DNA from 2 places in the Ralstonia mannitolilytica genome. Region 1 is predicted to be linked to the other one. Evidence: predicted binding sites of a transcription regulator. Region 1 holds the regulator's gene; the other holds the start of a gene.
What was found. The regulator FliA, encoded in region 1, starts transcription of late flagellar genes. The targets are predictions, from matches to a motif close to CTAAAGTTTNNNNNNNNNNNGCCGNTA.

Region 1 (3,403 bases):
CCGACAGCTACCGGATCGGCGGCCACGAGCAGCTGCGCATCTACGGCAAGATCCTGGGCGTCACGGTGCATGCCGTGAAGGACGCGCAGGACCTGAGCCTTGCGCTGAACGACCTGCGCGAGAAGCACGTCGTGCTGATCGACACCATAGGTATGAGCCAGCGCGACCGCGCCGTGTCGGAACAGATGGCGATGCTGCATGCCGTGGGCCCGTCGATCAAGCGGCTGCTGCTGCTGAACGCCACGAGCAACGGCAAGACGCTCGACGAGGTGGTCAGCGCCTACCGCAACGCCCACACCGGCGACGCCAACCTGGCCGGCTGCATCCTGACGAAGATCGACGAGGCCGCTTCGGTCGGCCACGCGATGGACGTGATGATCCGCCGCCGCCTGCCGCTGCACTACGTGTCGTACGGCCAGCGCGTGCCGGAAGACATTGCCGCGCCCAACAAGAAGCTGCTGATCCATCGCAGTTTCCGCGCGGGGGCGGAGCAGTCGTCGTTTGCGCTCGATTCGGACGAATCGCTGCTGGTGGCGCAGGCCGCCGCGCGTGGCCAGCTCGGCCGCGAGCCCGGTCTGGCCGCGTTCGACTTCGCATGAGCAAGGGGGCACGATGACGACCCCATTCGTCAAGGACCAGGCCGCCGGGCTGCGCCGCATGCTGGGGCAGGCTGCCAGCCGGCGCGTGCTGCTGATCGGCGCGCAGGAGCAGGTCGATGACATCGTCGACAACCTGCGCATTGCGTTGTCGGCCCTGGGTCGCGACGCTGCGGTGGTCAGTGCCCAGACCGTCGTGGCCGTGGCCGGTGTGCTCGAGGAGCACGACGACACGGCAGACGTGACGCTGGTGGCCGCGCATTTCGGTACGCGCGCGCTGGCCACCGTGGCCGAGGCGTGCGACGACGTGCTGCTGGCGTTCTCCGACGGCGCGGAAGGCATCAAGAGCGCCTACACGCTGCTCAAGAAAACCGCGGTGCTGCAGGGCAGCGCGGGCATCCGCACCCTGGTGTGCGGCGCGCATTCGGTCGATTCTGCGGTGCGCGTGTTCCGCAACCTCGCCAACACCGTGGGCCAGTACCTGAACACCCGCATTGATTTCGCCGGTTATCTGCCGGAAGACCGGCATATCGAACTGGCGCTCTCGCTCGGCAAGCCCGTGGCGAGCGCGTTTCCCGCATCCCCCTCGGCCATGGCCTTCCGCCAGCTGGCCGAGGAGATGCTGAGCTGGGCCAGCGCCGAGGCCCAGCCCCAAGCCGGCGCGGCAGGGTCGCCGTCGCAGGTGATGGTGTCGGCGCAGGCACAGACGATGTCGAGTTCGGCACCGACGGCAACGCCACGCGCCGCAACGCGCGCGGCCGAGCTGGTTTATTGAGGCGCACCATGAACGAAGCGCCAAAGGCAGGCATGGATATGTACACCGCAACCGGTCGCAAGACCAAGTCCGACGAGATGGCCACGTACGCACCGCTGGTACGTCGCATTGCCAACCAGATGATGGTGAAGCTGCCCGCCAGCGTCGAGCTCGACGACCTCATCCAGGCCGGCATGATGGGTTTGCTCGATGCGCTGTCGCGCTATGAAGAAACGCAGGGCGTGCAGTTCGAGTTCTACGCGGCCCAGCGCATTCGCGGCGCCATCCTCGATGAGCTGCGCGGCTCCGACTGGCTGCCGCGCGGGTTGCGCCGCAACGCGCGCACGATCGAACAGGCCATTCAGAAACTGCAGCAGCAGAAGGGCCGCGCGCCCACCGAAACCGAGATCGCCACGGCGCTCGGCATGTCGCTGGCCGACTACCAGAAGCAGCTTGTCGACCTGCAGGGCAGCCAGCTGCTGTATTACGAAGACTTCGACCGCGAAGACGCCGACGCCTTCATCGAGAACCGCGCCGCCGAAAACGACGCCACGCCGCTGGACCAGTTGCTGGACCACGACTTGCGCGAGTCGGTGGTGGCCGCCATCGAGGCGCTGCCCGAGCGCGAGAAGCTGATGATGAGCCTGTATTACGAGCAGGACCTGAACCTGCGCGAAATCGGCGCCGTGATGGGCGTGTCGGAGTCGCGCGTGTGCCAGATCCACAGCCAGGCGATTGCCCGGATCCGTGCGCGGCTGCGCGATCGCGCGTGGCTGCCGACCCCGACCTGATCGGCACCGGACAGCGTTCTATTGCGCGGCCAGCGAGTCATTTCGCGGCCGCGTTTTCATTTGCGGCAGCTCGGCGACGAGGCGTTCGGCGGCGGCGTCCCACACGCGGGTCTCGCCATGGCGGAAGAGCAGGAAGCGCTCGGCCGGCACGTCCGCGGCCTTCAGGGCGTTTGCCAGGTCGGTGATGGGCTGGTCCAGCGGTTCGTCCGTCAGCTCGAACGTGCCCCAGTGGATGCCCACGGCCTGCCGCGCCCCGACATCGTGCATGACCTGCACGGCTTCGCTCGGGTCGATGTGCTGGGCCTTCATGAACCACCGCGGCTCGTAGGCGCCCACGGCAATCGCCGCCACGTCGAAGTGGCCGAAGCGGGCGCCGATGTCGCGCGTGTCCTGCGAGTATCCGAGGTCGCCCGAAAACCAGAAGCGCAGTTGCGGATGCAGCAGCGCCCAGCTGCCCCAGAGCGTCTGGTTGCGGTCGTACAGGCCGCGTGCGGACCAATGCTGCACGGCGCAGAACTGCGCGGTGAAGGGGCCGAAGCGCGCTTCGTCGTCCCAGTCGAAGGCGCGCACGTTGGCGCCGTGGTCCGCGCCCTTTCCGGCAAGGCGCGTGCCGCGCACGTTGCGTGCAAACCAGCGCTCGACCCCCGGCGGCACGAAGAACATCGGCGCGCCGCCCGGCTGCCGCATCAAGGCTCGCACGCTGGCCTTGTCGAGGTGGTCGTAGTGGTTGTGCGAGATCAGCACCAGGTCGATATGCGGCAACTGACTGAGCGACAGGCCCGGCGGCTGGTGCCGGCGCGGTCCGGCAAACGGCAGCGGCGACGCCCGGTTGGAGAACACCGGATCGGTCAGCACGTTGAGGCCCCCGATCTGCAGCAGCAGCGTTTCATGGCCGATCCACGTGAGCTGCGGTACGGCCGGCGGCTGGTGGATGGCCGCCAGGTTCGGTGCAACGCAGGACAGGTCGCGCGTGGGGGGCTTGGGCAGGCCGAGGCGGCGGCGCTCGCGCTGCCATTGCCAGAAATCGCCGCCCGGGCGAGGGTGTGCGTAGCGGTTGCGAAAGCCGTCCGGCGTGTGATGGGGTTTGGCGGGATCGTAATAGGGGTTCTTCATTTCACCATGACGCCGGGCACCGGTCGGGGCGCGATGCTGCGGCTCTAGCTTGCGGGAGAACGCGGATTCCGCCCAGATCAGGACGTTTGGCGGCTTCGCAAGGGTACTCCGGTCTGCCGGATTGCGCTTTGTCCCCCTTTTTCAGCGCA
Region 2 (3,403 bases), 630 kb from region 1:
CGAGGGTCAGCTTGAATTCCTGCGCGAAGCCGGTTGCGACGAGTTCCAGGGCTACCTGCTCACGCGCCCGCTGGAACCGGCGGCCGTGCAAGACCTCGTGCGCGAGAACGCCCGGCGCTACGGCGCGTGCATCCCGAGGTTCTATCCGTCTTGAACCCTTGCGTGGGCCCCGGGGCCTAGAGCTGGAGGCCGTTGCTGACGACGTACATCGTCAGCTCCGCGTTGTTGCGCAGCTTCATCTTGGAGAGCACGCGCCCGCGGTACACGCTGACCGTCTTGGCGCTGATCTGCAGCGCCTGGGCAATCTCGCTCAGCGTGCGGCCCGAGCCGAGCATGCGCAGCGTCTGGAATTCACGGTCGGAGAGGATGTCGTGGCGGGGCTTGTCCCAGTCGACGTTCAGGTTGTCGGCCAGCACTTCCACGAGGTCGGAGGGCAGGTACTTCTTGCCCTTGGAGATGGCGTTGACCGCGGCCAGCAATTGCGGCTGGCTGGCATCCATCGGCAGATAGCCGGCGGCGCCGGCCTTGAGGGCGCGCACCGCGAGCAGCGCTTCGGGATGGCGGCCCAGCGCGAGCACGGCCAGGCGGGCGTGTTGCTGGCGGACCATCTTGATGGTCTGGAACTCGTCTCCGGTGGCCGATTCCACCGAAAACAGCATGACGTCCCACTCGCGCTGGGCGAGCACGTCGTTGTTGGCGTCGCGCAGGTCCGGCACGGCCTCGATCTGACGTGCCAGGCGCGAATCCTTGAGGATCTGGCGCAGGCCGACACGGGCAATGTCGTGCGGTTCGACGATCAGGACATTGAGCATGGTGGGTGTTGCGGGTCAAACAGGCTCGCTTCGAGCTCTTATGACCGCCGGCAGGCCGCTGGAGCGCCTGGGCGGGGCTTGCAACTCCCCATCTGTGCGAAGTGGCGCTCTTTGTATGGAGGGATGCGGCGCCGTGATTTATCGGACGAGTATAGCCGAGGCCCTGTACGGCAAGAAGCAGGCGCGCTGCTGCTGTTGGCGGGCCGGCTCAAAAAAACGGGCGCCCGAAACCCGGACCGCCGCCAGCGCACAATTTTGTCAAGGCGACCCTAAACTTTCTTCGACGGCCACCGATAACCTGAGTACAACGCAGACCTGATCCCCTTCAAGTTACAGGTCACGTTGCCCGGCACAGCCGGAACAAGCCGCCAATCGGGCAACAAACCAACGGGAAACTTAGGAGCCGTCATGTCCCTCAGCCTCAATACCAACATTTCGTCCCTGCAAACGCAGCAAGCGCTGTCGCAATCGCAATCCGCGCTGCAAACGTCTCTGCAGCGCCTGTCCACCGGCCTGCGCGTGAACAGCGCCAAGGACGATGCTGCTGCGTACGCTGTCGCTTCGAGCCTGACGACCACGCTGAACTCGCAAACGCAAGGTATCCAGAACGCCAACAACGCACAGTCGTACCTGCAGACGGCCGACTCGTACCTGGGTCAAGTCGAAAACAACCTGCAACGTATGCGCCAACTGGCTGTGGAAGCCAACAACGGCGGTCTGTCGGCAGCTGACCAGGCCAACCTGGACAAGGAATACCAGCAGCTGGCCACGGCCAACAAGAACATCGCGACCAACGCCAACTACAACGGCAACAAGCTGTTCGACGGCACGGTTGCTTCGGTGACGTTCCAGTACGGCCAGAACGCCACGACGGACAGCGCGACCATCACCAACGTCAACCTGTCGGCATACGGTTCGTTCACGGGCGCCGGCACCAGCGTGACGAGCGCTGCCAACGCAACGGCCGCGCAAACGGCAATCGACACCGACCTGACCGCCCTGAAGTCGGCGCGCGCCAGCCTGGGTGCCCAGCAAAGCGGCCTGACCTCGACCATCAACACGCTGACGTCGAACAACACCGCCCTGTCGGCTGCCAAGTCGGCCATGGTCGACACCGACTACGCTGCAGAAACGTCGAACATGACGCGTCAGAACATCCTGCAGCAAGCCGGTACGGCGATGCTGGCGCAAGCCAACTCGGCACCGAACAGCATCCTGAACCTGCTCAAGGGTTAATCGGCAGGCGGATGTCAGCCCGGCGCGTTGCGGCCGGGTCGAAGGCCGGCGCTCCTCGAGGGGGGCGCCGGCCTTTCGTTTTGCTGATCCAATTGTGAAGAGTGGCCCACCTCCGCTAAAGAAGTGGCGAGCGCTGCCGTTGTGAGGAAGGACTCCCGCCAACGCATACGCTGACCGATCCGATCATGGCGACCACGACCAGCAGTTCCTCGAGCAACAACTACGTCCCGCCGATCTCGATTCCCGGTATCGGGACGAGCATCGACGTCAATACGTTGGTCACCAGCCTGATGAAGGTGGAAAGCCAGCCGCTGACCCTGCTGCAGAACCAGCAGACGTCTTACCAGACGCAGCTCTCGGCGGTGGGCAACCTCAAGAGCTCGCTGGCGACATTCCAGACGGCCATGGCGGGACTGAGCTCGGTGTCGAACTTCAGCGCGATGAAGGCGAGCGGCTACGACGCCTCCATCCTCAGTGCCTCGCTCACGGGTTCGGCGCCGGCGGGCTCGTACGCCGTCAACGTGACGCAGCTCGCGCAGTCGCAGGTGCTCGCCGCGCAGGGGCAGGCTTCCGCCACCTCGGCCATCGGCAGCGGGTCGTCGACCACGATTTCGTTCTCGTTCGGCTCGGTGTCGGGCGGCACGTTTGCCAACGGCAAGTATTCGGGCGCCACGTTCACGCAGAACGGCAACCTGCCGGGGGGCTCGATCACGATCGACTCCTCGAACAACACGCTCTCGGGCATCCGCGACGCGATCAACTCGGCCAACCTCGGTGTGTCGGCCAGCATCGTCAACGACGGCAGCGGCAACCCGTACCGGCTGGTGCTGACCTCCACGGCGGGCGGCTCGAACTCCGAGATGAAGATCTCGGTGTCGGGCGATGCGACGCTGCAATCGCTGCTCTCGCAAGACCCGGCCGGCACGCAGAACATGACCGAGGTGACCACGGGCCAGAACGCCCTGGCCACGATCAACGGCATCACCGTGCAGAGCCCGACCAATACGCTGTCGAACGTGGTGGACGGCACGTCGTTTACGCTGTCCAAGACGGGCAGCACCACCGTGACGGTGGCCAACGACCCGACGGCTACCACGAACGCCGTGGTCAATTTCGTCAAGGGCTACAACGCGCTGCGCGTTTCCCTGAACTCGCTGACGAACATCGATACCGCCAACAGCGCCAACAATGGCCCGCTGGCCGGAGATGTCAGCACCAAGGCGCTCATCAACCAGATCACCGACGTGCTTGGCCAGGCCATCGGCAATGGCGCGTACCAGTCGCTGGGCAGCATCGGCGTGACGATGGGTTCGGACGGCACGCTGTCGATCGACAACACCAAGCTGGCCAACGCG

Region 2: the regulator FliA is predicted to act here: its motif matches at 1,082-1,108, upstream of TK49_RS17940 (flagellin N-terminal helical domain-containing protein).

The regions. Positions count from the first base shown of each region.
Region 1 is NZ_CP010800.1:927,142-930,544, forward strand. Features, by position in the region: gene flhF (flagellar biosynthesis GTPase FlhF) at 1-599, shown strand, start outside; gene TK49_RS20795 (MinD/ParA family ATP-binding protein) at 613-1,371, shown strand; gene TK49_RS20800 (RNA polymerase sigma factor FliA) at 1,380-2,141, shown strand; gene TK49_RS20805 (MBL fold metallo-hydrolase) at 2,160-3,254, opposite strand.
Region 2 is NZ_CP010800.1:293,510-296,912, reverse strand. Features, by position in the region: gene TK49_RS17950 (putative bifunctional diguanylate cyclase/phosphodiesterase) at 1-154, shown strand, start outside; gene TK49_RS17945 (LuxR C-terminal-related transcriptional regulator) at 177-812, opposite strand; gene TK49_RS17940 (flagellin N-terminal helical domain-containing protein) at 1,221-2,048, shown strand; gene fliD (flagellar filament capping protein FliD) at 2,234-3,403, shown strand, end outside.